Linked DNA regions of Symmachiella macrocystis. The protein of the gene in region 2 interacts with the protein of the main gene of each other region in a pairwise test. Links are inferred from orthologs where the notes say so. Each region holds a gene or a part of one and is shown on either strand. Other genes may lie near its edges. The genes, in order: cysE and cysK.

Region 1 (15,178 bases), on a different replicon or contig from region 2:
GGCCCACTTTTATGAAAGGTTTGAACAATTACGATAGACTGATAACCGCCCGAATCAATTCGGGCGGTTTTTTTGTGCGCCTACAGTCAGACACCCCGCTCCCGTTTGAGCGGCGCAAGAAACTTCCCGGCCAACTGGAGCATGAACCGCCGATGATCGAAGCCCCCCCCATCGCCATGCGTTACCCTCGCTGCAATTTGGCGGCTTGTATGCTCCCTTGGACCGAAAACTGGGAACTCGATGTCGCAGCCTTCACCGAGCATGTTAACAGGTTCTTACAGGCAGGTTACAGCAGCTTGTATGTGATGGGCACCGCGGGTGAAGGCTATGCGCTCAGCGATCACCGGTTTCAGCAGGTTGTACAAACCTTTGCGGAGTTGACCGTCGGCGAGGGACTCGATCCACAAGTCGGCGTGATCGCGCTCTCCATGGAACAGATCACCGAACGGATTGCTTGCGCCTATCACTACGGCATCCGCATGTTTCAAATCTCGTTGCCCAGTTGGGGCCCGCTCGATGAATCCGAAACCATGCTTTTCTTCAAATCGGTGTGCGGCGCATTCCCCGATTGCCGATTCCTGCATTACAACCTGCCGCGCGTGGGGCGGATCATCGGTGGAGCGGAGTATCGTCGCATCGCCGATACTGTGCCGAATCTCGTCGCCACCAAAAACAGTTCCACCGACTACGCCCGCACCGCGGACCTACTGAAACATACACCCGATTTGCAGCATTTTCTGCTCGAGTCAAATTATGCCATGGGTTGCTCGATGGGCGAATGTTCGCTGCTGTGCAGCCAGGCGGGACTATTCCCCGAGACCACTTGGCGACTGTTCCAGGCAGGGTTGGACGATGATCTGCCCGAGCTATTTCGCATCACTGCCTTACTGCACGGCGTCACTCGGCGTCTATTTGCCCATTGTCAGCGGCGGATGATCGATGGCTGTTATGACAAGACCTTCCTGTGGCTGCGTGATCCACAATTCCCCACACGCATGCTCCCCCCATATCTGGGGTTGAGCGATGAGGAACATCAAACCTGCCGCGCCGTATTCGACGCGGAGTTTCGGCAGATTCCGTAGCTGATTTGTTCGCGGAAGACTTCCCACCCTCGTTGCTCGCCGGTCATCAATGACTTGACCGACGAACCGGTCGCCGCAGTGACACGGTTAAAAAAACCACGTCTGGTCTGAAACGACTTGCCCATTAGCACTCGAATCAATCAGGCAATTGGCCATCGACAATGTCGTGGAGCACGAACTTCGACGGATCCGCAACGACGTGCTTCACCTTTTTGCGTTGGTAGGTGTAAGTGAAATGCACCATACCATCAGCGGTTTGAATGACGGCCGGGTAGGAGAATTCCCCTTTTTCATCTTCGAGCACCAATGCCGCTTTCCAATTTTTGCCATCTTCCGAGACCGCCACGTTGAGCAATCCCCGCCCGCGACCACCGCGGATTGAGTGATTGTAAATCAATATTTGTCGACCATCGGCCAACGTGACCGCATCGGTGCCGGAATTGGGATTGGGCAACTCGGTCGCCGTCATCTTGCTCCAAGTTTTGCCACCATCCTCCGACCAACTCTGTGTGATTACTTTTTCGCGGCTACGGCAAAGGACCTGCATCCGTCCATCTTCATAGGTCAAAATGCTGGGCTGAATCGCGTTGAATTCTTTGCCGTCGTTGATCGGTCCCACGCGCTCCCAGGTCTTGCCCAAGTCGCTCGTCCGTTCGAAGTGGACCCGCCAGCCGTCGTATTCGGTGCTCGATCCGCACAGGATGTCGCCATTGGCCAATTGAATCGGTTTGTTTTTGACCGGACCATCAATGCCCTCGGGGAGTCGTCGCGGTTGGTCCCACGTCTTGCCGCCATCGGCCGACGTCGTCAGCATGCCCCACCAGGTGCGGGGGTCCGGGCCGACTTTATAAAACAATAACAGCGGGCCTTCTTTGGGTTGAAACAGTACCGGATTCCAACAAGGATGCCGTTTTCCGGCGTATTGAATTCCATTGGCGACTTCAACCGGCGGCGTCCATTTTCCGTCCTCTTGCCGCGAAACCCAAATTCCGACATCCGGGTTCTTCTCGTGTTTTCCGGCAAACCAAGCCGTAACCAGACCGGTGTCGGTTTCAACAATCGTCGAGGCGTGGCACGAGGGAAATGGAGCGGTGTCGTAGATGAATTCCTCCTTGAGAACTCCCGGCTGCTGTTCTGCGGCCTGCACGCCGGAAAATAATACAACTCCCAGGACGACTGCCCCCGTCAATGTTGACAACCTCGACTGTAAACCAATCATCACGTCTCCCTTCAGACTGCCCATTTTGGCGGGCATGGTATTCATTAGAATTTCATACAACTCTCTACCCTCGACGGAGTCGCTCGAACTGAGGGATTCCAACAAGTATACTGGAATTCACAGTTATCGCGACAGTCTCACGATAAACTACAGTCGAGCCATTGTTCACGAGCCATAGTTCAACAGACCGCCAATGCAGGCAAGGATTCTGACATGAATCACGTTATTCGTTCAACGAACCGTAATGACAATCATTTGACGTGGCCCGTAATCGCAAAGGGTGCGTTCTTGTTTTGCGCAGCAGTGATTGGATTGGCAACCTGTCTGCCCAATTCGTCCCTGGCCAATGACTGGCCAACGTACATGCACGATAACGCCCGCGCCGGACACACGACCGAATCCATCAAGACCCCGCTACAATTACGCTGGACGATCTCGCCTGATGCGGCGCCGCAAATGGCGTGGTCGGGAACCGACAACCGAACTATCGAAGGCAAATTAGTACGCGATCGCATGACCTTCGACGACGCGTTTCACGTCGCCGTTGTGGGAGATCGCTTGTACTACGGATCCTCAGTCGATGATCAATTGCATTGCGTCGACATCAGCAACGGCAAAGAGTTGTGGAGTTTCTACAGCGGGGGACCGATTCGCTTGGCCCCGACAGTGGCCGAGGGTCGCGTATACTTTGGATCGGACGATGGCAACGCCTATTGCCTCAATAGCGATGACGGCGGCTTGATCTGGAAACACCGCGCTGGACCCGACGACGACTGGTTGATCGCACGACAAGAGATGATTTCACGCTGGCCGATCCGAACCGGGATTCTCGTCGATGACGGTCTCGCCTATTTCGGTGCGGGAATCTTTCCGCATGAGAATATCTACCTGTATGCCGTCAACGCGAATGACGGTTCATTAGTCTGGAAACGAGACACGATCAGCGAAGAAGATGCTGGTCGCAACGACTTGTCGCCGCAAGGTTACTTGTTGGCCAACGACGAATTGTTGTTTGTCCCCTCCGGGCGATCATTGCCGGCGGCTGTGGATCGCAAGACGGGCAAGGTGGTCCACAAACGCGTTCACGGATGGCGGGGCGACGCGGGTGGGGTTGTTGGCGGCTCGAAGGCGTTGCTAGCGTCGGGGCAAATCTTCTGCTGGGGCGATCACCATATCCTACCGATGGAACAAAAGACCGGCGACGTTGGTTACGGTTGGTTTACCGGATATCAGTTAGCGATGGCCGATGAATATGCATACACGCTCAGCGGAAAATCGTTGATCAAACTCGACCGAGACGCTTATGCCGCCGGTAGCCGCGAACGCCACAAAATAGAACAAGGCCTGCGGCCGATCATGCGTAAAATCTACACTAAAGAAGGCGAAGAACTAGAAAAAGCCAAAACAGAGTTGAAGGAACTAGAAGCCAAAATCCAACAAGCAGACCAAGTGGGTGTCATCTGGAAAACTCCGTTTGACGGGGAATCATCACTGTTGGTGGCGGGGGATTTGGTCTTCGCCGGCAAAGATGGGGAAGTCGCCGCCTTTTCTAACGAAACGGGCAAGCCCCTTTGGAGCGCCCCGGTCGACGGCGAAGCCCGCGGATTGGCAGTCGCCGGCGGAAATCTGTTTGTAAGTACCAGCACCGGCAAGATCTATGCCTTCGCATCGGCCGATACGCCCGCTGCCCCCTCGGCGGTCGCTAAAAAGAACATCGGGGCTGATCCCTATCCCCAAGACGAACTGACAAAGTTTTATCAAGACGCAGCGGCGGACATCTTAAAGACCACCGGTGTCAATCGCGGCTTCGCACTCGTATTGGGCAACGAACAAGGACGACTCGCCTATGAACTAGCGCGGCAAAGCGAGCTGACGTTGTATTGTTTGGAACCGGACGCGGAAAAAGTCGCTGCCGCCCGCAAAGCCCTCAACGCTGCGGGGCTCTACGGTAGTCGGGTGACCGTGCATCAGGCTGATTTTGCACCGGTCCCTTACTCGAGCTATTTCGCGAATTTGATCGTGTCCGACACCCAATTACTGGGGGGAACCGTTCCCGGAAATCCAGCCGAAATCGCGCGACACCTCAAACCGCTCGGGGGCGTGGTTTATCTGGGCGGCAAAAAGGACGATCCCTCGCAAGCAGTTCAAAGCCGTCACGACTGGTTGGCGGGCATGAAACTGGCCGACCAATCACACACCTCGACCGATGCAACGGCGATCACATTGACCCGCGACAAACTGCCGGGCGCAGCCAATTGGTCGCACCAATACGGCGATCCGGGTAACACCGCCAGTAGCACCGACCGCCGTTTGAAGGGCGGGCTGGGCGTCCTATGGTATGGCGATCCCGGCCCCGGCAAAATGGTCAACCGACACGACGGGGCCGTTGGTCCGCTTTCCATCGACGGTCGATTGATCGTGCAGGGAGAAAACAGCGTCATGGCTTACGACGCCTACAACGGGATGTTCTTGTGGGAGCGGGAGGAGCCCAATGCTGTGCGGACCGGGGTATTTCAAAATCAAAATCCCGGAAACCTCGTAGCCGGCGGCGATGATCTGTTCGTCATGGTTCGCGGTGAATGTCATAACCTTGATCTGGCGACCGGCGAAATCAAAGCCACCTATACCGTTCCGCCCGCCGCGGGAGGCGAAGATCACGAATGGGGTTATCTGGCCTACCAAGACGGACTATTAATCGGCACCGCCACGATCCGCCAAGAGGTCGAACGCCGTAAGCAACGTCGCGGTAAAGTGACCGATGACAGCACGACCGGTTTGTTCGCCATCGACACCAAGACCGGTAAGACCGCCTGGAGCTATCAAGGCAAACATATCGCCCACCACACCATTGCCCTGGGACCGGAACGGGTCTTCTTCATCGACAGTACGATCACCAGTGACCAACGCGATGAGTTGCTGCGCGAAGACAAAACGGAACTAAAAAAACTGACCGGCGACGAGGCGAAAGAGGCCGAAGAGCGGATGAAACGGGTTGACGCTCGCTTGGCGGTCGCTCTGGATGCACGTACCGGTGAGAAATTGTGGGAAACCCCGGTCGACGTGACCGATTGCAGTGAAATCGGCACCGGCGGGGGCAAATTGACCTTGATGGTGCAAAACAACGTGCTGGTACTCTGCGGGGCCAACGCCAACGGCCACTATTGGAAACAATTCCTCGCCGGGGAATTCAAAAGTCGCCGGCTCGTGGCGCTGTCGGGAGAAGATGGACATAAGTTGTGGGCCAAGGATGCCAACTATCGGCATCGTCCAATCATTATCGAAGATCAGATCGTCGCCGAACCGTGGGGATTTGACCTCTACACCGGCGCGCAGCGCATGCGGAAACATCCGATCACCGGCCAAGAGGTCCCCTGGAGCATGGTCCGTACCGGACACCATTGCGGCATGATGACTGCCACGCCGGACATGATGTTTTTCCGCTCCGGCTTTACCGGGTTTTACGACCTGAACGCCGACAACGGCACGCGGCACTTTGCCGGGCACCGCACCGGATGCTGGATCAACATGATTCCCGCCAACGGCCTGTTGATGGTCCCTGAAGCGAGTGCGGGTTGTGTCTGCCTATTTTCGATTGCCTCGACCATTGTGATGGAACCGCGCGAACCCCGACGGGATTGGACGATCTATAGTTCCGTAGGAAAATCGACACCGGTGAAACATTTGGCACTCAACTTCGGCGCTCCTGGTGATCGTCGTGATGCAGGTGGAACCGTCTGGCTGGCCTATCCTCGTCCCAAAGCCTACAAGGAAACCGGATTGGTCCTGCCGCTGGAATTGCAAACCGGCTTCGCCGACGGCGGGAAATACTCCGGGATCAACAGCCAAGCCGAAGCGTTGACAGACGTTGAGTCTCCCTGGATTTATTCCTATTGGGCCGAAGGGTTAAAACAACTTACCATCCCACTGCAAGAGCAGGGGGCCGATCCGGCAAGCTATCGCGTTAAATTCTATTTCACGGGGCGCCAGGGTGATCCATCCGCCACAGCGAAATTTGATGTTAAAATCCAAGGCGAGACTTTACTGGACAACGTGGGCCTCGACAAATCAGATAGTGGCAACGGGCGTTCAGCAGTACACGAAGTGGCTGGGATTTCCGTGACCGACAATCTCGTTGTCGAATTCGTCCCGCGCGATGGAAGTGACGCTCCGATTCTCAGCGGCATTAAAATCGAACGCGAGTAATCGCACCCCGCGCAGCACGTTTCCATCCTCACCATTGACCAAAGGCAACGCCGGTGTCCGACGCCGCACATAAATTGAGCGACGACAAGATCTGGGAAACGATCCGCGCGGAGACTCAGCATGCGGCTACCCAAGAGCCGATCCTGGCCAGTTTTCTGCACGCCACGGTTCTCAAACACGAGACGCTCGAAGATGCGATGAGTTTTCATCTCGCGGGCAAACTCGCCGATGTGAACGTGACGGCCATGTTGATCCGCGAAGTGATCGACGAAGCCTTCGCCAGCGATCCTCGGATTCGCGCTGCCTTGCGGTGTGACATTCAAGCGGTCCGCGACCGTGACCCGGCGTCGGAATTCTATTATGTGCCGATGCTTTTCTTCAAAGGTTTTCATGCGCTACAAAGTTATCGTATCGCGCATTGGTTGTGGGGGCAGAATCGGCGGGCGATGGCACTGCACCTGCAAAGCCGTATTTCAGAGGTCTTCGCTGCGGATATCCACCCGGCCGCTCGCATCGGTCAGGGCATCTTGTTGGATCACGGTACCTCGGTCGTGATTGGTGAAACCGCCGTCGTGGAAAACAATGTCTCCATGCTGCACGAAGTGACTTTGGGAGGGACCGGAAAGGCGACCGGAGACCGCCATCCCAAAGTCCGGCATGGCGTACTGGTCGGCGCCGGTGCCAAAATCCTGGGCAATGTCGAAATCGGCACCGGAGCGAAAATTGCCGCGTGCAGCGTCGTCTTAGAAGATGTTCCCGCGCATTGCACGGTCGCCGGAATTCCGGCCAAAATCGTGGGACGGCTTTCAGTTGCCGAACCGGCACTCGACATGGATCACATGCTGCCGCATCACCACGCCGACGGCAGCGGGATTTAAGCCAGCTTATACGGTTCACAGGATTTCGTGAATCACTTCACCATGCACATCGGTCAGGCGAAAGTCGCGGCCGCCGTGACGGTAGGTCAGGCGTTGGTGATCCAAGCCCAAGAGATGCAAGATCGTCGCATGCAGATCATGCATCGTGCAGACATTCTCTACCGCATGCATACCCAACTCGTCAGTCGCCCCATGCACCACGCTCCCTTTGACGCCTCCGCCGGCCAGCCAAACGGTAAAGCCTTCGGGATGATGATCACGTCCGTCGCGAGAGGCCGCATGCGGCGTACGCCCAAATTCCCCCGCCCAGACGATCAGCGTCTCGTCAAACAGCCCGCGGGCTTTGAGGTCCTTGATCAAGCCGGCGATCGCTTGGTCGGTGTCGAGAGCGTTCTTCTCGTGCATCTTCTTCAGCGACCCGTGTTGATCCCACGTGCCGTTCGAAGCCCCCGGGGGGCAAGTGATCTCCACAAAACGGACACCCGATTCGATCAACCGCCGCGCGCGGAGACATTGAATCCCATACAGTCGCTGCGAGTCGACTTTGGAATCGATTGCGTACAGCGCATGCGTCGCTTTCGTTTCCCGCGACAAATCCAGCACGTCCGGGACGAGCGATTGCATGCGGTACGCAAGTTCATAGTTTTTGACAGCAGATTCAACGGCATCGTTACCTCCCAACGTCTCAGCAAACGCACGGTCCTGCAATTTGAGCAAATCTAGTTTGGCACGCTGCACCCCCGCGCGGCTGTCGCCCGGAGTGATATTCTCTAGCGGCGGACCATCGGCATTGAGCAACGTCGCCTGATAACTGGCCGGTAAGAACCCGCTGGAATAGTTTTCCAATCCTCCGCAAGGAATCACGCCAAAATTTAAAACCACAAACCCCGGCAGATTTTGATTTTCGCTGCCCAGCCCATAACTGGCCCACGAACCAAGACTCGGCCGCCCGGCCACGTTGGACCCGGTGTGCAAAAACAACACCCCCGTGGAATGAATCGGTAGATCCGCTTTCATCGAACGAATCACAGCCAGGTCATCGACGCAACTGGCGATGTGCGGAAACAATTCGCTGACCGGCAATTCCGATTCACCATGCTTGGCGAACTTCCAGGGAGACTTGAGCCATTTGCGATTCACATTCGCTGTCGGGTTGTCGATCTCACCGGCCGGTTGATCGTCCACTTCTGCGAGCTTCGGTTTGGGGTCGAACGAATCGACATGCGAGACCCCTCCATCCAGAAAGCAAAAAATGACGTTTTTAGCCGTCGGTGCAAAATGCGGTCCCGTGGTCGGTGCCCCATAAGCGCGTTCCGACATCAACGCCGACAGCGCCAACATCCCGAAACCGTTGGCGGACGATTTCAGCATGCTACGCCGCGAAAAGAGTCGCGGTCTGCGTCCCGGGCATTTGTCGATGTGAGGATTCATACGGCTAACTGTTCCCATGATTTCGCAGCTCATTGGCTAACGAAAACGTTTTCAAGGGATGTAGATGAATTCTTTGCCATTAAACAAAATATGCGCCACGTCCTGCCAGATTTCTTTTGATGAAAGCATCTCCTCGCGCGGGATCTGTTTAATCTGTACAAGCGTATCGATCAGTTCTTCAAACCGCTCAATTTCCAACAGCGTTGCCCGGCGCCCCAAAGCGAATTCAAACATTGTCATTAGTCGTGCGCCGACCGTAACGGCATTGTCTTGAATCACCGCCTCTGCCCAGACCCCCGCCTGCTGCAGTACAAAACTATCGTTTAAAAGCGTCAGAGCCTGCGCCGGCACATTTGTGACATCACGGCGGCCTTGGGTGATTTTCCCGCCGGGGAGATTGAAGGCACTCAAAAACTTCGGCCCCTCCATCAGATTGACTTTAATGTACACGCTGCGTCGGCCCTCCCCATCGAGCGGCCCAGCAAACAGCCGACGGGTGGCATTCGATTCGGGGCGAAACGGTTGAATGCTTTCGCCAAACAGTTTCGGTTGCAGTCGGCCGGAAACAGTCAATATCGAATCTCGAATCGCCTCGGCCTCCATCCGCCGCACTGGATAGTGATGCAACAAGCGATTCTGCGGGTCGATTTCCGAGGCCGCTAACTCACTGCGGCCCGTCGCGCGGAATGTACGCGACAATGCTATTTCACGAATCAGCGTCTTCACCGACCAGCCCATACCATTGTCGTCACTGCCGGCAGGTTCCACAAACCGTGCGGCGAGATGATCCAGCAATTGGGGATGCGACGGAAGATCGCCGACATGACCAAAGTCATCGACGCTCCGCACGATTCCCGCACCAAACAGGTGATGCCAGACACGATTGACCATCACCCGCGCCGTCAGCGGATTGTGCGACGATGCAATCTGATCGGCAAGCTCCCGCCGCCCACTGCCTGTGGGTTGAGAATTCGTTGCGGAGCTTGATAGCACTTCTAAATACCTGCGCGGGACGACCTCTCCCAAAGTCGCAAAGTTGCCCCGCAGTAATATGCGATGGTCTTGCCCCGCACCCAGGTCGGCGATCCCCGCCGACAATCGCGGCCGCGCCAGTTGTTCTTCTATTTTGCGGTAAGCGCCCACCAATTTTTCGATCTGCGGCGAGGCAGTCACGGCATGGTCCAACAGATTGTTCTCCATACACCAGGACAGCCAATAGACGTCATCATCGTCAGCGGTCCCCGCGGACCAATGCTGGACTGCCGTTTGAATCGCCGCGGAGTACTTGTCGGCAATCGCAGCGGGCGAGACCACCGTATCGGCCTCAACGTACAACCGCGCCAATGGCGATAAGTCCGGTTTCGGCGGATCGCCGCCGTCATGCGCCACGACCTGCAGGATACCGAAATACGACCGTGGGTCTGTTGCCGCTTCGGACCAGGGGATGCGGTCATTGGTCTTATCGCCTCCCAACGTCCCCAATTGATCCGGAAACTTGGGGTTATCATATTTCGTGACCAGTTCCGCGAACGTCCGCAACATATCCGCATTGGCGGGGACCTTAAATGTAACCCACGTTGGCTGCGACGAGGTTAAGGCACGGTAGTTGGCGTAGTTGAGTTGGCAGTTGTTGGAAACCAAACGCACGGCACTCGTTTTCTCTCCCATCACCTGAAAACTGATGTGCGACTTTCCGCCGCCAATCACGGGCGAGCGGAGCGTGCCGTTGAGTTTCTCCGACAAGACATGCGTGTAGCGACCAGCGGGTAGAATTTTCCGCACGACATTGTCGCCTTCATGCGCCACGGTGAATTCGCCATTCGACGTATGCCCTTGACGCAGACCTTGGCCGGTGGCGCTCCAATCGGTCGGATCATCGTCGCGAAAATCAGCGAGACATGCAAACTGCTCCGCATTGAATGACGCATGCGTTTGGCGATCCTTTTCAAAACTCACCGCCAATTCGCGCCATGCGTTGGGTATTTCGTCGGCAGCATTCGCTGCTTGCCAAGCCCGCGCCGGATGATCAATCCCCGGCTTCTCCACAGAAAGAGCTTTCACCCAACCCTGCAACCGCGGCGCACTCAAACCAGATGCCAGGGTATCCGCTTCCGACGACTTAGCAATTCGCGCCTGCGCTGCCACTAGGTATTTGGCAACATCACCAGTCTGCGACTGCCAATGCTGCGCCAATTCCTCGCGGAGTTGCGACTTCAACACACGCAACTGCTCCATCAATTCGGCATTCACCGTTGGGGCATCGAGGGTTTGGGCAGTCAGCCGCGAGCTCTTGAGGATGCCCAACAGTGCATAATAATCCGCCGCGGAAACCGCATCCATTTTGTGGTCGTGACACCGCGCACAAGCGACGGTCGTTGCTTGAAATGCTTTCGTGAGTGTGTCAATCTGGTTATCCAAAATGTCGTAACCAATCGACGTCAATGTCACGCAATCGTCGTGGTTCACTTCGCCAAAGCGGTAAAACGACGTGCCAATCAACGATTCGTTCAACTGCTGCTCGTCGTTCCAACGGGGGTGCTCTAATAAATCCCCTGCGATATGCTCGCGGACGAATTGGTCGTAGGGCACATCAGCATTGAACGCGCGAATCAGGTAATCGCGGTATCGCCAAGCGTGATGCACCTCGTAGTTCCATTCGTTGCCGTGCGTCTCGGTAAATCGAACCACGTCCATCCAATGCCGCGCCCAACGTTCGCCAAAGTGCGGCGAATTCAACAAGCGATCGACGAGCGCCTCATACGCCGCATCCGGGTTCACTTCGCTGTCCCGCAAAAACTGCTGTATTTCCTCCGGGGTCGGCGGCAAACCGGTTAGCACCAGGCTCACACGCCGGATCAGCGTACGCGGTGCTGCTTGTTTCGGCGGCGCCAATCCCGCATCCGCGAGCTTCGACACAACAAAACGATCGATCGTGTCGCTCGGTGGATTCTTCTCGATCTCCGGTACCGCTGGTGCGACCACCGGTTGCAGCGACCACCAATCGCGCCGCGCGTTGAGCAGTACCGGCCACGCGTTGTCGACCGTGTTGCTATCGGGGCGATCACGGGGGTCGGGCGCCCCGATTTCGATCCATTTCACAAAATCGGCGATCGTCTCGTCGGACAACTTCGACTGCGGAGGCATCTCAAACGACTCGTGCCGCATGGCCTCGATCAGCAGACTTTCGTCCGGCTCACCCGGTACAATCGCAGCGCCGCTGTCTCCCCCCGTGCGTGACGCCTCACGACTATCCAACCGCAGCCCCCCTTTGGGTTTGTCCTCCTGGCTGGAATGACATTCGTAACAGGACTGGATCAGCACCGGTCGAATTTTTTTCTCAAACAATTCCAAACCGGCCGCATCATCACCCTGGCAGGTTCCCACCAATGAAAACATCACCACCCACGCCGTTAAGGCGTAGTGTGGATTTCGAGGGAACGAGATTAGCGAGGGACAATTCATGGGGAGCGGATTTCCGAACGGACGATTCTCATCACCGTTTTAAGCGGACTCCCCCCATGATCGACTCCCAGACAATCCGCGTCAAGCGCATCAGCGGAGTTCACGGCTGTTGATAAAACCAACTGACCGGCACCGAGCGAAACCGGCTGAATATGCGCCCCGTCTTATCGTCGCCGACGTAATAGCTCAACAATGCCCGGCCACGGTCAAACTCAATACTCGTGTAGGCGTAGGTCTGGTCGTCGCGCGTCTCAAGATTTCGCTCGTAACTCCAAGTCTTACCCTCATCGGTCGAGACGGCCGCGGTCAACGGGGTCCGTTTTCCACCATGCCCGGCCCCCTCGACAAACGTGTGATTCCAAATCAACAGCAAATCTCCCGTCGCGGGAATCCGTCGCAATGTGGCGGGGGCTTCTGGTCCTTTGACACCCCATGACTTCGCTTCGCTCCAAGTTTCCCCACCGTCGGACGATTCGCTAGCGGCGATGTATCCCAATTGTGTCCGCACGATCATCAGTACCCGCCCGTCGCTCAGTTCCAAAACCTCCGGCTCCATGGCTCCACGTTTGGGTTGATCAACTTCCCCTTTACCCCGATGCCACGTCTGGCCGCCATCGTCAGAAATTGCGCAGTAGCAAGTGAAATGATTCACCGTCTTCACATCTTCGGTCCAAGCCACCGGACACAACAGCCGTCCGCTTTTTAGAACCGTCACACGATCGTTGTTCACCACATGATAACCTGGCCCGTCGGTGACCAGGATCCGATCGCTAAACGTTTTGCCATCGTCATGCGAAATCCGCAAATAGGCTCGTAAGTCATTGAAGTCATTCTTGATCAGAAAAAACATCCCCAACGGCTCTTTGCCCGACTTGTCTTTCGGCAAACGCCGCAGTGTGACGGACATCACATTCTTGCCGCCGATGTTTTCTTGCAGCACCCGGGATTTGCTCCACGTCCGACCGCCATCGGTAGACGTTTTAGCAATGATTCGCGCCTTGGCAAAATCAGAGTCGCTGCCGATGAATTCCGTTGTGGCATACAACAAGGTCCCGTCACCCAACACGGCAATCGAACCTTCGCTGTACCGCGGGTTTTCGGGAGTCGCCGGATACACATCGCGAGCAATGTTACCCAATTCGACCGCCGGTTGTGCCAACGTCAGCAATGCCTGCGCCGCACGTATTCGTACATCCAATTCGGGATCATCCAACAGTTTCTCCAATTGCGGAGCCACGTTTGTCATTCCGGCATCACCGGCGAACACGGCCGCATAGGTGCGAATTGCCGGGGATTCGTCGCTGAGGTTTTTCGCCAACTGTTCCCGTCCACCGCTATCTGCCAGCGCGGCCAAAGCATTGACGTAATAACTCTTTTTCAGCAGATCGGTTTCACGTTTCAAATTCGCTTGCAGAGCGGGAATATCGCCGGTATTGCCGATGCGGGCCAAGATCCAAGCGGCAATGCGCCGCCCATCGGTGTCACCGTCGGCCAGTTGTTTCCGGATAAACTCAAATGCCTCCGGACTACCCGACCGAGCCAGCGCCGCTGCTGCCATCAGCTGGCAAGTCGGATTATCCCCATTCGCCATTGCGGCCCGCAACTGCGATCCGTCGCCGATTTCATAGACCTTATAGAGACTTTCCGCGGCATGCGTGTGTGCGTAATCGTCTGGTTGCGACAGGATTTCCAGCATCGTCTCGGCATAACGCCGGTCACCGGCACGCACCATTTCGCGAGCAATGCCGCACCGCTGCTGATCGTCGGTCACCTTGGGCGATTTTTTCATCAATCCCGCGCGGACCTCATCGCCGTGACCGGCCACTGTCAACGCTTCAGCGGCATGCATCGATGGCCAAAACTCTTCCGCCGCGAAACCTTCGCGAAGGATTGCAACACAGCGTTGGCGTAACTCAGCAGAGAGCTCAATGGGATCACCGGACTTTGGCGGCTCAGCGGAAATGTTTGCAGGCCCGCCGACGAACAGGCCAGCCGTAACACACAACAGGATCAACGGTTTCATCTGGATTTTCCAGTTTCAGAATGTGCAATGCGAATTTTCAAAGGGAGTGATCTACTTGGTACCCGCTAAGTTCCGATTAAATCCCGTGAAAGCGCGGGTGTCAATTCGCGGCCGAGAATTACCAGGTACGACGTTATCGAGAAGACGGGAGATCAACCGTACGATGCTGGTCGCGTCACGATACATCACGCTGCATGGTGACATCATGCACCGCAGAATGCAGGGAGCTGACACACCATGTCGCAACGACTCGGCTTACGACCTGAAATCCAAGTTTTTCAAAAATCGGCACGTTGCCTGTTTCCTGAATCGTGTTTAAGACGACGAGCGGGCGACTGGCCATTCGTGCGCGATCCTCGATCGACTGCAGCAGAAGCCGCGCAAGCCCCATCCTTTGATAATCAGGATGAATGGCAAGTCCGATAGCGTGCAGTCGGTCGGGATGAACGTCGTATTGAACCGTCCCCACCATGCGTCCGTCCGCCTCACCAATCAGTCGGGGTCCTTTTTTGCGATGAACGGCCTGTCGCTCGATCGTTCGTCGCGTCGGTTGGTAAATGGAGCGCAAAGGCTGAAATGCGGTGTCCACGATATCCGCAACAGCCACCGCATCTCGATCGTTGGCGTCGCGGATCGTGAAACGGGATGGTTTTCTCGGTATGTTCACCACGGTCGCCATATCAGTGACTCCGCTTTGGAGCGGCGTCAAATCAGCTCGAACGGATAGCGCCAACGGCTAAATCCTACCTGTTGCCATATGCAGCTGTCACACCCAGTTTCGTGTTATTTCCCATATGGCTAAACCAAATTCCAAGTCGATCTAAATTGAAAATTCCAGTGTCACCAGAAATGGTGAGTGGCTTATCGGGGGACAACGCGG
Region 2 (15,209 bases):
AACATGTAGTGATTGTCATTGGGGAAGGAGTCCGCGATGCGGACGGCCAACCACTGGGAGCTAAGAAGAAGACATTTGACCCCGCGGGCAATGTGCTGTTCAGTGGAGCGGCCGAACACCTGAAAGATATGCTCGACGAATCGATGGGGAACGAATTCTTCACCGCCCGACAGCGGCATGAAACGGCTGCGTCGGCGATCTTTACTCGGAAACTCGGTCATACCCAGCGGGGCGGTCGGCCGATCTCGTTTGACCGGTTTTACGGTTCACAACTGGGAGGCAAAGCGATCGAACTGTTGGCAGAGGGACGCAACAACTGCGTGGCGACTTTGCAATGGTCCAGCGAACACGGCTTTCAGTTGGATTCGATCGAAGCCAATATCCTGCGCGACAAATGGCAACTCATCCACGCCCGACAAGTGCACCCGGCATTTTACGACGCAAAGCGGTTCCAACTCTCGAAGTTGGGTAAACAATATTTGCTGCCGATCTTTACCGATGCAATCGGGATGGACGACATCGAAAATATTCGAGCGGAATTGTTCAATTCCGGCAAATTGTCGACTCGCTATCAGAGCGTGAACATCGGCATTCAAAAACGGTTGAGATACCTCGAACCCCGCGCTCCGTTGGGAGGGCAATAACCCCGAAGTAGTGCGTTCCATAGGGGCAGAATGACGAGCGCCGCGCGAGCGATCGTTACATGCGGTGTTGTTCGACAATATCCCAATCGACATCGATACCCAAGCCGGGTGCATCGGTGATGGTGACCAGCGGGCCTTCGATTTGGATGGGGTTCTTGGCGATGCGGACTTGGTGATAGTCGGGCCCCAGTACGTCGCCGGGGTATTTCTCGACCTGCATGTTTTGGCAGGCGACAATCACATGCCCCATGGCGGCGGTGGCAATGTCCCATTCTAAGTTGGAACCGATGCTGCAGGCGACGCCGTTTTCTTCGGCGAATTCAATAATATCGACGCACTTTTGAATGCCCCCCTGCTTGCCGGGATACAGGCTGATCACATCGCAACAATCGTTGCGGACCAACTCTTGGGCGTGAATCATGTTGAAGCAAATGTCGTCGGCCATCACTTCGGGTTCGATTTTACGGCGGACACGGGCCAAGGCGGCGTAGTCGCCATCGGGAGTGGGTTGCTCAAACACATCGATATTCAGGTCCCGCATCTCGTGGCAGGCCGAGATTGCCGTCTCAGCATCCCAACCGCAGTTGGCGTCGATCACAATATCGCGCTGCGGACCGGCGACTTCGCGGACAATTCGCACCCGTTCGATATCGGCCGCCGGATCTCCGCCGACTTTGACTTTAATGGTCTCAAAGCCTTCAGCAATAAGTTCCTCCGCCCGCCGTCGCGCACGATCCGGTTCATACGCCCCCAACGAAAACCGACAGCGAAACGTCAACGGCCGCACCGCTCCCCCAAGCAATTCATAGACCGGCTTGCCGGCCGCTTTGCCGTTGATGTCCCAACAGGCCATTTCAATCGCGGATTTTGTAAACCAGTTGTGTTGCGCCGCGCGATCCATTGCTTGCGCCAGTCCGGGAATATCCTCCGGGTCGCGGCCAATCACTTGCGGCGCCAGAATATGTTTGACGAGCGCTTCGGCGCTCCACACCGTTTCTCCACTCCACCGCGGCATAACAGTCGCTTCGCCAACCCCTTCGAGACCGGTGTCCGTCACGACCTTAACGATCAAGTAGGGCGACACAATGTGCTGCCCGAGTGACGACTTCATGCGCCGCTGGGGTTTGAGAGGAATCTGGACGGGGTAGGTTTCGATTTTTGCGATTTTCATGCGGTACATCCCGGTGTCTGGTCGCCGATCATTCCAATGCCGCCGGCTGATCATTCTTTGCGGTCGCTTCGACGACTGCGTTGTCGTCATCGTTTTCCTCAGAGGCTTCCCATTGCGACTTCAACGCCGCCAGCTTATCCGATTCACCCAGTTGTTCATAGCAGTGAGCCAGCATCACAGCGGCTGGTTGATAGTTAGCACAGTCTGCTAGCGAAGATTCGAATAGCTTCACCGCATCGCCCTGGCGATCTTGCGCCAATAGCGCCAAGCCGATGTTGTATTTCACACCGGCTGAAATCGGATGGCGATTGAGGATTTCGCGGTAGGCGGTGACAGCTCCTTCCAAATCCCCTTTGCGGGCACGCAAGTTGGCGCGGTCCAGTCCCGGGAACGGCCCTCCCACATCGGTTCCGCCATACGAACGGAACAACTGCACAAGCGCAACCGGAATACCCAAGATAAAAATCAGGTTTCCAAACAACATCTTCCACGCTTCACCGCGCATACATCCGGGACAGCGCCACGTCTTGCTCGACTGAAATCCATAAACCACGAGCAAAAAGTAGAAGTAGAAAATCGTGAACTGCCGCGGCTTACTATACATGCCGCACTCGTCGCACAGCCGATAGTCGCGGTCACAACTGGGTTGGACTTCTCCCTCGTCGTTCGGTGGGGGGGCGATCGTTGATAGCGTATCGCAAAATTGGCAACTGATTTGCGGTGTCGTCGCCATGTCCGTCAAATTCACGACGGCTGCGCAATTCGGACACGTTGCGTGATGAAACGTATGTCCCAGCCCTTTGTCTTCCAGACTTTCGCGATGCGCCTTCGCCCAGGCCGAGCTACGTAGTCGCCCCAATTCCGTTTTTAATTGTTTAGCCTTGGACGTCTGAATCCCTAAATGAGCAGATTGATCCTCATCGGTCAGGACCGACAGAATCAACAAATTGCTCCGCACCTCCGCTTCGAGAATCACGATGATCGGGATATCTGTATCATCCAACTTCAGCATTTCAGCATCGAGAACACCCTTCTTCGCCAAAAAGCCCTTTGCATTTCCGTTTTCGTCGATCCAGTGAAAACTGAATTTCAGCGGTGTCATGCGAGCTCTCCCCAGGGACGTTGGATGTGGTTTGCCCAATCAGTCTGTTAATGCTTGTCGCAGATCCGCAATGAGATCATCCAGATGTTCGATCCCCACGGGCGATAGGCCATTCTTTAACAATCGTGGAATTCTCGGATCTCAGTTGACTTCTGAATCGATCGCTGGTCCGTCATCCCCACCGCTCCATTGGGCCTTCAATGCTGCCAGTTTTTTGGATTCATTGAGTTCATGATAACACGTCATCAACGCCACGGCAGCGGGGCGGAAGTTGGAACAATCCTCTAATACCGACTCATACATTTGTACGGCGTCGGCGATTCGCTCTTGCGTCCGTAACGCCAAACCGATGTTGTAACGTATTCCCGCGGAAATTGGCCTACGGAATAATATTTTTTGGTATCCGGCGATGGCCCCGTCCAAGTCGCCTTTCCAAGCCCGACGGTTCGCGCGATCCAGACCTTTAAACAATTTGATGTCTTCATGCGGGAAATAACACCGGCACAATTCCCTCAGGGACGGAGGAATTCCCAAGAGAAAAGGTAGGTTGGCCAAAAAATTGAACAAAGCGTCTTCTCGAGCACAGCACGGACACATCCAAATCTTGCGGTACCGGTACCCGATGACCACTACCAAAAAATAAAAATTGAAGAGGCCCAACTCCTTGGGATTGCTGTATTTGCCGCACTTGTCGCACAAGCAATAATTGCGATCAACTTGCGGTTCAAATTCGTCGCCGTTATCGGAATGCGTGGTTATGGTAGAGATCGTATTGCAAAACTGGCAGCTAACCTGCGGAGTCTCTGGCTTGCCGGTCAGATCAATGATGGATTGGCAATTGGGGCAGGTGACATGGTGAAACAAGTCACCTAACCCTCGTTCCTCAAGCCGTTTCAAATGCTCTTCAGCCCAAACTGCACTACGCAAGCGACCAAGTGCTGCGTTTAAGTGAAGGGCACCAGATGTCTTGATCGTCAGCCAAACCGGTTTTGCTTCTTCGTTCACTGTACAAATCGAGAGTACAGTCTTAGATGCCCTGGTACGGAGGATCCAGGGAATCGGAATTTGAATGTCCGTAGCCAGGGTAATTGTATGAAGGTCGATCCAGCCCTTGCTGGGAATCAGGCTTGGAGTGCCTTCATCATCTATCCAGTAAAATTTGAAACTTCGCGAGGTCATGAAGGCACCCCCTTTCGAAGCCTACAATTGAAACGCGAACTAACCGTCCAACGCTTGTCGCATATCCGCAATGAGATCATCCGGGTGTTCGATCCCTACGGAAATCCGTACCGTGTTTTCGCTAATTCCGGCGGCCAGTCGAGCTGCGGGCGTCATGGAGGCGTGGCTCATTTCCGCTGGATATTCGATCAACGATTCCGTTCCGCCCAATGATTCGGCCAACAAGAACAATTCGGTCTTCGTCACCAACCGTTCGGCGACCGTGCGGCCTCCTTTGACGTCGACGCTGAGCATGCCGCCGAAGCCGGTCATTTGTTTTTTGGCCAATTCGTGACCGGGATGCGACGGCAAGCCGGGGTAATAGACCCGCTCGATCGCCGGATGCTCATGCAGCATTTCCGCCAATGCGGTAGCGCCGCGCTGATGCGCCTGCATCCGCGGCGCGAGGGTTTTAATCCCCCGCAACACCAGCCAAGCATCAAACGGCGAACAGCCCATGCCCATCGCGTTTTGTAGATAGTTGACCCGCTCCGCCTGTTGCTCATCGCGCGTCACGACACAACCGCCGACGACATCGGAATGACCGTTGAGATACTTGGTCATCGAGTGCACGATGATATCGACACCGAATTCAAACGGCCGCTGAAAGTAGGGAGACATGAACGTGTTGTCGGCAATGGAAATTGCGCCGGCCTGCTTGGCGATCTCCGCCACGGCCGCCATGTCGATGATGTTCATCAGAGGATTGCTGGGAGTTTCGATCCAAATGCATTTGGTTTCCGGTCGCACGGCCGCGCGTACCGCATCGAGGTCGGTCATCTTCACGAACGTAAATTCCAGCCCCCGCTCAGACAGCACATTGTGAAACAATCGAAACGTGCCGCCATAAATATCATCGCCGGAAATAATATGATCGCCCGGCTTGAAGAGTTGTAGCGCCGTAGTAATGGCCGCCATGCCGGTCGCCACACAGCGGCAATCGATGCCCCCTTCCAGCGAGGTGATATTCTCTTCCAAGGCCCGCCGCGTGGGATTTCCGCTACGCGTGTAGTCATAGCCGCGGTTCTTGTCGATGGCGTCCCAGACGAACGTGGAGGTGGGATAAATCGGCGTGGTGGCGCTGTTGTAAGCTTCGTCTTTATAGACGCCCGTATGGACGCAACGCGTTTCAAATTTCATCGGATGGTTCAGTGTTTCTAAGGGGTGAAAGCCGGAAAAGTGCCTCCGAGTATAACAGAAACAATTTCCGCCTACACGTACCCCACCGAAAACCGACCGACAAAAAAACGGCCCCGCGACTTTTCTCGCGAGGCCGTAGCAGTTGTGGAGTGAGGTGCCGAGTTACGATTCGGTAAACAGCGGCGTCGACAAATACCGTTCACCCGAGTCAGGCAACACAACGACGATCGTTTTTCCGGCGCTTTCGGGCTGAGCGGCGACTTTCAGTGCGGCGGCCATGGCGGCTCCACAGCTGATGCCACAGGTGATTCCCTCTTCACGGGCAATTCGCCGCGCGGTTTCAAACGACTCTTCGTTGGTGACCTGCACGACTTCGTCGATCAGTGACACATCCAAAATATCGGGAACAAATCCGGCACCGATGCCTTGGATCTTGTGCGGCCCCGGCTTGCCGCCAGAGAGGATCGGGCTGTGGGTGGGTTCCACGGCGATCGATTTGACCGGATGCTTTTTCTCATTTTTGAGGTAGCGCGTCACGCCGGTGATCGTGCCCCCCGTTCCCACGCCGGCGACGAAGATGTCAATGTTGCCTTCGGTATCATCCCAGATTTCCGGGCCGGTGGTCTTAAAGTGGATTTCGGGGTTGGCCGGGTTTTTGAATTGCTGCGGCATGTAGTATTCAGGACTCTCGGCGATTTCCGTCGCTTTGTTAATCGCACCGTTCATCCCTTCAGGACCGGGCGTGAGGATCAACTCCGCACCGAACGACTTGAGCATCATGCGACGTTCGATCGACATCGTTTCGGGCATCGTCAAGGTGAGCGGATAGCCCTTGGCGGCGCAGACATACGCCAGTGCGATCCCGGTATTGCCGCTGGTCGGTTCGACGACTTTCATCCCCGGTTTGAGTTTGCCCGATTTTTCGGCGTCCCAGATCATAGCCGCCCCGATCCGGCATTTGACGCTATAAGCGGGATTGCGGCCTTCGATCTTGGCCAGAATCGTCGCATCGAGTCCTTCAGTCAGCCGATTGATTTTAACGAGCGGCGTCCGCCCGATCGATTCGGCATTGTCCTTAAAAATTGGCATCGCAGTCTCCTGTTGCAGATGAGGGGGGAGTAGGCGTGAATCGGTGCAGCCGCGCAACCTGAGCGCAGCTGCGCGCCGGTATTATGAGACAAACCCGATTTTCGAGCAATCCCTGTTCGGTGAGGGCGGTTCGGAGGGTGAAGCGAAGCGTCGGGGGGAGTGTTGAGACGGACCGTTTTAGTGAGGGTGAGTAACTCGCAAACAGAAAAAACCTCGCGCAAAGTCACTGCTGAATGTTTTGGCACTTGCGAGACCTTTTGTATGCTCCGAAGGGAGGCATTTGAGCAGCGGTATTCTCCTACTCCACACCCGCACGTGTTGCGGCTTGAGCGTCAATCTTCTTGAGAGCTTCGGCCGCAGCTGCACGTATTTGGGGATAAAACTCTTGATCGGTCATTGCCACAGCAATCGGCTCGCCGCCGGAAACATCTGCTGATGGAACTAGTGGAGGATCCTCTTGGGGTGGTGGCGAATACTGCACCATTCCAACCAGGGTTGGTACTGCTGCCTTCGCAGCAGGGCCAATCTGGCCAAGAATTTCGGCAGCGTCTCGTCGGATGGGACCGAAATCATCTTCAAGTAGTTCAATCAGCGGAGGTATTACAACGGACGCTTTTCCATCGATCAACCAAAGGGCTTTGCAAATACTGAGTGTTTCATATCCCTTCGCTGTTTGGAGTTCATTGCGAAGAGCGGGAACCGCGGCGTTGGCGGCGGGTCCAAATTCTCCCAACGCATGGGCTGCTAATGAGCCAACGTCGTCGTCATGTAGTACCTCCACAAGTGCCGGGACAGACTGGACAGAATCTGTCCCGAGTTGGGTGACAACGGAAACCGCCTCTGATCGAACAAGATAGTCCTCATCCGAAATCAAATCCAATACCGGCTCGACGATGGAGTCGTCACCTGCAGGGAGACGTTTGATTGCTCGAATCGCGAGTAGCCGTAAACGAGGATCGTCACTGGAAAAATGTTCAATTAAGGCTGCAGCGTCCTCCGAATCGGGGTCGATGTACATGTCATTGCGGTCCGTCCAATAGTAAAACCCCACGAATGAGCACGCCACACAAAGAAAACCCAGCCAACTGAGACGATTCCCCAACAAACGCATTGCCCCACAATGAACCGCGTATGCCGTAAAGCAGAAAAACGCGAACGGAATCGCTAATAGATAGGCAAGCAGAAACAGCCATGCAATCGAGCTGGGGACATCGACGAGCAAAGGAAAGCAGATCGCTACGCTGAGCGCATAGAAGGCAACGTGTTCTCCCGCAGTCCATGTCGCAGACAACCGATGCAGGGAGAACGTAACAGCTGCGACCGTGACGATCGCAAGAACGACGTTGAAAACGAGGGCACGCATAAAGAACTGGGACAGAATCGACTCATGCGCAAGCACCATGTTGAGCGGAATGACTGGACCTAGCTGATAGACTCGAACAAATGTCAGCGGAAATCCATAGCTCGTCGAGCTGATCGCAATATTACTCCCACCGACGTTCATAGCGATGAGAAACCAAATTGTTAAACCAAAAGCAACAATGGTGGTGCAGACGCGCCACGGTCGTTGCGATTTCTCCGCTGAGTCGTCCGCCGTCAAATTGGCAATAACCGACATTCGGCACTTCCGATCGCTGGAAAGAACCCGTGACAATAAATACCGCGTGCCTTCAATTATCACAATGTTTCGCTACACCGCAAGATGCCCCTGCTGCAAAGTACGCCGGCTCTCTTGGCTTTAAATGCGCCAGACTATCGGCTCGCAGCAGAATCTTCTTGCATGCGCAGAACCGAAAACAGATAATCAGAGCAGGTCTTTTGTCCCAAATGAAGGGCGTGATCCTTCCTTCGCAACAACTTTTCATCCAGACAATCTTGGGTCAGCTGAAAAAGCTAATACAATTCCATGATTCTTCGACGCGTTGTGATCGGCACATTCATCGGTGGGATTCTATCTGCCATCCTGATCCCCATCGGTCTTTTCCAAGCCATGGTGGTTCCGACCCCCTTCTGCGCTTTTGTCGGCGCTGTTATTTCCGTGCTCATTTATGGATTGGCCATTCTCGCTCGTGTACCGATTCGGCACTCCGCACTATGGCAGCTCACGGCGATTGAGACCTGGCTCACTGCCGTTTTGGTTGTGGCAATTCTTGTTGGCGTCTCTCCAGCAATAAATCGCGCACGCGCTGCCGCCCGGCGGACGCACGTTCGCAACAATATGAAGCAGCACAGTGGTTCTCATGCGGATGCCGTCTATTTGGACAGTGAGATGCAGGTCGTCCGCGTCTCAATCTGCCCAGTCTGTAGTCGACCTGATACCGAAGTCTTTTTTTACGTCGACTCCGGCGAACAACCCCACCTCCATAACGCATCCGATCCCGCAATTCCCATAGACACGTTTTTGCGGGCTAAGCAGATGATCGAGCAAAGCAAACAAAATCCGCGCTAGCGAGACATCAGCCAACATTTTGGTAACTCCATAAATGGAGCTGAACTCAATTCACATACCGCCCATCTTCACGATGAACGTTGAGGAATTATGGGCACTCCGCCTCATGTGCCAAAATAGGACACTTTAACCGACCCCAGACTGGCCCAAAGTCGCTGCTTGGACGACCTATCCAGAGGTCCATTGATAGTTTGCCACGTGCGCCTCACCTTTCATAGGAAGGCGCGGTTTCGCGGAACGGGAACGAGCCGTCCTTCTGGGACGGGCTTACCTCGGACAACAGTTGATTGCCGAGGCTTTCAAGAATCAAAAACTCATCCCGCCAGTTCCTGGGCCGCGGGGACAACTTTGCCGAAAATGGGCATCTCCTCAGTCGCCGCTTTCACGGAAAAACCGCCTTTGGGCTAAGGCGCGGTGCTCTTCGGAATGCGATTACGTGGGACTCGAGTAGGTAATGACCGGCAACAAGTTGCGTTGGGAAAGGAACGGTTTCTCGAAGATATCACTTGGTCGGTTCAACACAATAGTCGTTTCAATTTCGCGACTTCAAATCGACCCAAACAGTCCAAGTCGATGCCACCCGGGGCAAGAAGCGAATCGCGTTGAAGTGGTTCGTGCATCTAACGCCGCACGATAACGCAACTGCCTGCTTGGTTGTATGGCTGGGAAACTTACCAGTAAAATGAGGGAGAGTCGACGGTGGCTTACTGAGGTCTCCAGGTAAAACCTGCGATGATATTACTGTTCCAAGCCTGAGCTGAAAGAACCGACATGACATTTCCTCGAACATTTTCGCACATCGGTATTTCTGTGACGGATTTAGACCAGGCCATCGATTTCTATACCAATACGTTAGGGTGGTACGTCATCATGCCCGCCACTGAAGTTGTGTCAGATGATTCCGCTATTGGTGTGATGTGCGATGATGTGTTCGGCGAAGGTTGGGGCCGATTTCGAATTGCGCACTTAGCCACCGGTGATAGAATCGGCATTGAGTTATTCGAGTTTGAGAATGCACAAAAGCCTGAGAATAATTTTGAATACTGGAAAACAGGGGTGTTCCACTTTTGTGTCCAAGACCCCGATGTGGAGGGGCTCGCAAAGAGAATCGTCGAGAATGGAGGCAAGCAGAGAATGCCCGTCCGCGAGTATTATCCCGGTGAAAAGCCCTACCGGATGGTTTACTGCGAAGACCCCTTTGGTAACCTGATCGAAATCTATTCTCACGGCTACGAACTTACTTACTCGGCGGGCGCATACCAAGGCGATTCTGATTGATGCCGAGCCCGGGTATTTCGGTTCACCCTCCAGCGATGGGCATATCGACCATTGTTGGCGAACAGCCCCGCCGCGACACCCCAAATCACCCCCCAACACAATCCAAACAATTCGGATCGGTATGATCCAACACCGGTAAATCTCCGACCGGGAAGAGGTGGTTGTATTTTAACCCGCTGCCGGTGTTGAAGAGCACGATTTTTTCGTCCGGTTTTAGCCAGCCGGTTTTTAAGAGGTGTTGCGCTGCTTTCCAGACCGCTCCCCCTTCGGGGCAGGCGTAGATTCCTTGTTGGGTGGCGAATTCTCTTACGCCGTCGAGCAGGTCGGCGTCGCTGATGGTCAGGGCTGTGCCGTTTGATTCGCGGAGGACGCGGAGCATGATGAAATCGCCGACCGCTGCCGGGACCCGTAAGCCCGAGGCGACTGTTGACGCATTGGCGAACATCTCCGCATGGTCGGCTCCCTGCTCAAACGCGCGGACGACCGGGGCGCAGTTCTCTGCTTGGACCACCACCATCCGCGGTCGCTCCGGACCGATCCAACCCAGTTGTTGCATTTCGTCAAACGCCTTCCACATCCCAATCAAACCCGTGCCGCCGCCGGTGGGATAAAAAATCACGTCCGGCAATTGCAGTTGTGTGGCTTGAGCGGCATCGGCCATGTCGAAGGCAAGTTCGTAACCCATCGTCTTTTTGCCTTCGATACGAAACGGCTCTTTGAGTGTCGAAAGATCGAACCACCCGAATTGCTCGCAGCCTTGTTTGACCAACTTGCCACAATCGCTGATCAACCCATTCACCAAAAACACATTCGCTCCGCCCACAACACTTTCGATAATGTTCGCCGGCGGCGTGTCTTCGGGCATGAACAGATAGCATTCAATCCCGGCGCGATTCGCATAATACGTCGCCGCCCCAGCAGCGTTTCCGGCAGAGGGAAGCGCAACCACCTTGGCCCCCAGCGCGACGGCCCGCGTCACCGCCGCCGCCATGCCACGGGCTTTGAAGCTGCCGGTGGGGTTAAATGCTTCGTCCTTGACGAACAGATTCTCAAACTCCGCAAACGCGCCGCGGCGTTCCAGTCGCAACAGCGGCGTCTGCCCCTCGCCCAATGAAACAGCGTCGCTGACATCATCAACCGGCAACACATCAGCAAACCGCCACATCGACCGCGTCGCACGGCGGCGAACGGCGTCAGGCGTAAACGACTCGCGCAGCGCCGCCAGATCATACCCAGCCAACAACGGTTTGCCGCAAGCGGTACACAGATTCTGAAGTTGATCAACCGCATGATCCAAGCCGCACGCAGCACAGGTCAGGGAGGTATGCACGGTGAGTTGCTCGTCAATTTGATAGGACGGATTTGGCAAAAAAACGCAATGACATCTCAGCCTAGCGTGTTCCGAAAAGCATTGCAAAGCGATGGGGAGCAATGCCGAAATGACGAAAAAAAGAAACCGCGCGCAGAGACGCCAAGCCGCAAAGCCAAGTTGAGAAACTCCTTTCGTGGCTTCTCTTCTCTTTTCTCTGCGGCATGGCGTCTCTGCGCGCGATTTTTCATTTAATGATTGCAGGAAAGCTCCGCCATTGCCCCGCCGCCGAACCTTTCCGGTTTTTGAGTTGTCAATTCCTGCTCCGCCGTCGACAATACAGGTAGAACTGCCGTTTTTGACCGTTTGACCCTTGCCCGGAGACAGACCGATTTCCGCCCATTCGACTGAGATTGCCTACCAATGTTGCATTGCGCCCGACTGTGGGGCGACGTTTTCTGTGGACGAAGTGCATACCGGCTGCCCGACGTGTGGGAGCCTGTTGGATGTGCGGTATGACTGGGACCGTGTGGCGGTGCCGGGGTCGTTGCGGGAGTTTGAAGGGCGATGGAGTACGCGACGCAATCCGCTCGATTTCAGCGGCGTCTGGCGGTTTCGGGAGTTGCTGCCGTTTGCTCCGGAGGACAAAATCGTCACTATCGGCGAAGGGCAAACGATCCTGCAGCAGTCGAATTCCGTCGCCCGTTATTGCGGCATGAATGACAGCAGTCTGTTTTTGCAATACGAAGGTTTGAATCCCTCGGGCAGCTTTAAGGACAACGGCATGACGGCCGCGGTAACGCATGCCCACATGGTGGGAGCGACGCAGGCCGCCTGTGCTTCGACCGGCAACACGAGCGCGTCGTTGGCCATCTTTGGGAGTTGCACCGGGCTGTTGCGGGTGTTGGTGTTTATCGGCAGCGGCAAAATCGCCTATGGAAAATTGTCGCAGGCGCTGGATTACAATGCCAAGACGATTCAACTCGAAGGGGATTTCGACGATGCGATGCAGCGGGTCCGCGAGGTGTGTTCGCAAGCAGGGATCTATCTGTGCAACAGCCTCAACCCGTTTCGGCTGGAAGGTCAAAAGGCGATCATCTTTCGCATTCTCGAATCGCTCGCTTGGGAGCCGCCCGATTGGATCGTGGTGCCCGGGGGAAATCTGGGCAACACCAGCGCCTTCGGCAAAGCCTTGCTGGAGCTGAAGGAATTGGGACTGATCAACCGCTTGCCGCGACTAGCGGTGATCAATGCGGCGGGGGCGAATACGTTGCACGAATTGTACGAACGCGACGGTTTGCGGTGGAACCATGGACGCCCCGACGCCACCGTGCGTGAGGATTATTTTGTGGCGATGGAGGCGGGCGGGCGCCGCGCTGCGACATTGGCCTCGGCCATCGAAATCAATCGGCCGGTCAATTTGAACAAAGCCCTGCGGGCGCTAGATGCGTGTGACGGTGTCGTTCGCGAGGTGGGCGACCAAGAAATTTTAGACGGCAAAGCCCAAGTCGGCGCCGGCGGCTTTGGTTGTGAACCGGCCAGCGGAGCCAGTGTGGCCGGGGTGAAGCAACTCCGCGAAGAAGGAGTGATTGCGGCGAGCGATCGCGTGGTGTGTATTTTGACCGGACACCAATTGAAGGATCCCAACGTCACGGTGGCGTATCACAGCGGAAAATCGGACGATTTTGATCGGCTGTTACGCCCCAGCGGCGTGAATGAGGCGGTCCACGCCAATTCGCCCGTTGCCGTAGAAAACGATTTAGAAAAAATCATGGAAGTCGTTTCCCGTTTCTAGTAGAGTAAACGTTGCGAAACGCGGTTGCCATCATTATTGATTCTGATACGAGGGTCGCGATGAATACGCCCTTTGAAGATCTTGAATATTTGGCCGATTATCTTCCCGACGAAGGGGAGGCGATGTTAGTCTCGCGCCGCGACGGCGAATTGGTCTGCGAACCTTTTGCCCAGGAGACGGGCCGAGAAGGCATCACTGATCCGGAATTCTATGGGCGATTGATCCAAGCCAGCGAACGTCTGAGCATGCAAAGCACGCTGCCGCTCTGGGTCTGCCTGATCAGTTGCTTCTGGGGCTGCGTCGCCCTGCACGTGATCACCGGCATTGGCTGGGCGGGAGCTTTTTTTGACATCGGACTGGTGATGATGGCCTTGATGGGGGGCTATTGCTGGATTCGCTATCGTCACCAAAATATGTTCCGCCAGGAAATCCGCCCCATGCTGGAACGAGAGATCCGTCGCCGTAGCTTACAGAAATACGCCGTCATCGGCGCCATCCGTCAACATCCCGAAATGCGCTCGTTGATGGACGAACTCTCACTGTGGACCGAAGAAGGCCGCACAACGAAGTATTAGGTGCACTGACCGACTACGGCAGGAAGCCGCGTTCGCGGAGTTCTTGGACGTTGTGCGGTTGGCTTTCGATCACCCGTTCTAGGGCATACCGCAGCAAGGCGATGCCGGCTAACTCTGGGGGGGCGGTCAGCACGGCGACCCGTTCTTGCTCTTCGGCATCGAGCTTGCGATTAAGCAGGGCGACTGCCTCTTCGACGCTGTCACTACGAATATCGCTGCTGTGGCTGGTGTTGTCGAATTTTAACTGCGGGATCACGGTTCGCTTCATCAAGAATTGAACCATTTCGTGTTCTTCTTGACTCTCGAAAAAATTCCGAAACTCCGCATCCATGTTATCCGGTGTGATCAACATCGGCCGCGTGACTTTGATCTCCCCTTCGGTGATTTTGACGGTCGCTCCTTCGGACTGGGGATGACAGACCAAATAATACGGCAATTCGGTTTCGCCAAATGTGAACAGCGAAAAGCTGACCGGGCGGGCGATGCGTATGGCATCCCACGCTTCGTGAAAGCGGCGTTCTACTCCGAAATCGTCAAATGACATAGAAATCTGTTTTGCTGTTGGCGAGGGGGAAGGTCCCGTTCCACGAATTGCTGCCTCTTTGGCAACAACATGTTGCCGGTAGCTGGTCTTGATTGTAGCCGACGCCGTGCGGCGCGTGCAAATCGTCGCCCCGTTTCGTGATCTTGGGGCACCAGCGGGCGGATGTGGTTGCGGTTATTGTTCTTGCGTCTATCTCAAAATTCAGCTACGGTTGCGAATGCAACATTGAGGGACTTGCTGTCAGTGAAAAGGCCCTGCCGCAGGACACGGTTGGCCGCTTGCGCGGATGCCGTTCGGTGGGATTGAAAATCTGCCATTGCCTGGCTGTGTGCCTTAAGCGTCGAAGGCGACGACAAGCAGCAGCGGGTTTTTGAAACTCATGTCCGGGTTCGGCGAACAGCGCTGTCACCGAGGAAGGGGCCCCATGCCGTGTTCCCCGCAATTGACCCATCCCTGTACACGTCCCCGATGCGACTGGCTGCGGTTCACCGGTTTGGTCACTGCAATCATCGTCTATACTGGTTCTGTTGCCGGCGCAACCGAATTGGACGATACCCGCGAGCTGTTTCAAACCGGGCGGTACCAACAGTGTATCACGGTCACACAACAGGCACTCGACGCGCGTCGTTACGGTGAAGATTGGCCGGTCCTGCATGTCAAATCGCAACTGATGCTCGGCCGTCATGAGGAGGCACGCGCCGCCACCACGGCCTCGCTAAAACGTTATCCCTGGAGCATCCGCCTACGGCTCATGTCGCGGCAGATGTTTCACAAAGCGGGGCAGGAGGAGCAAGCGCAAGCGGAACTTGCCGAAATTCGGCGACTGATCCTCCGCTTTCCTTGGCGATACACGGACACGGCCAATCTGGTGGCTTGCGGCGATGCCTTGTTGCAA

Evidence for each region.
Region 1: the proteins of cysK (region 2) and cysE interact in binary tests that used the Escherichia coli proteins (3 or more experiments, as listed by UniProt). The link is inferred for Symmachiella macrocystis from one-to-one orthologs.

What each region holds. Positions count from the first base shown.
Region 1 is NZ_SJPP01000002.1:502,894-518,071, forward strand. The notes cover bases 5,527-8,469. They hold cysE (serine O-acetyltransferase), read left to right. Parts: upstream 5,527-6,557; coding sequence 6,558-7,382; downstream 7,383-8,469. Other genes in these bases: CA54_RS20025 (PQQ-like beta-propeller repeat protein), read left to right, coding at 5,527-6,504; CA54_RS20035 (DUF1501 domain-containing protein), read right to left, coding at 7,398-8,469. In the rest of the region: CA54_RS20015 (dihydrodipicolinate synthase family protein), read left to right, coding at 75-1,082; CA54_RS20020 (sialidase family protein), read right to left, coding at 1,219-2,337; more of CA54_RS20025, read left to right, coding at 2,515-5,526; more of CA54_RS20035, read right to left, coding at 8,470-8,813; CA54_RS20040 (PSD1 and planctomycete cytochrome C domain-containing protein), read right to left, coding at 8,865-12,275; CA54_RS20045 (exo-alpha-sialidase), read right to left, coding at 12,376-14,298; CA54_RS20050 (GNAT family N-acetyltransferase), read right to left, coding at 14,474-14,977.
Region 2 is NZ_SJPP01000001.1:1,934,985-1,950,193, forward strand. What follows is about bases 4,402-7,375. They hold cysK (cysteine synthase A), read right to left. Parts: upstream 6,365-7,375; coding sequence 5,438-6,364; downstream 4,402-5,437. Other genes in these bases: CA54_RS07510 (trans-sulfuration enzyme family protein), read right to left, coding at 4,402-5,275; CA54_RS07520 (HEAT repeat domain-containing protein), read right to left, coding at 6,663-7,375. Outside these bases: CA54_RS07490 (6-phosphofructokinase), read left to right, coding at 1-644; CA54_RS07495 (mandelate racemase/muconate lactonizing enzyme family protein), read right to left, coding at 700-1,815; CA54_RS07500 (tetratricopeptide repeat protein), read right to left, coding at 1,844-2,917; CA54_RS07505 (tetratricopeptide repeat protein), read right to left, coding at 3,059-3,922; more of CA54_RS07510, read right to left, coding at 4,136-4,401; more of CA54_RS07520, read right to left, coding at 7,376-7,982; CA54_RS07525 (hypothetical protein), read left to right, coding at 8,271-8,813; CA54_RS07530 (lactoylglutathione lyase family protein), read left to right, coding at 9,585-10,091; CA54_RS07535 (threonine synthase), read right to left, coding at 10,177-11,421; thrC (threonine synthase), read left to right, coding at 11,861-13,195; CA54_RS07545 (hypothetical protein), read left to right, coding at 13,255-13,770; CA54_RS07550 (hypothetical protein), read right to left, coding at 13,784-14,314; CA54_RS07555 (tetratricopeptide repeat protein), read left to right, coding at 14,739-15,209.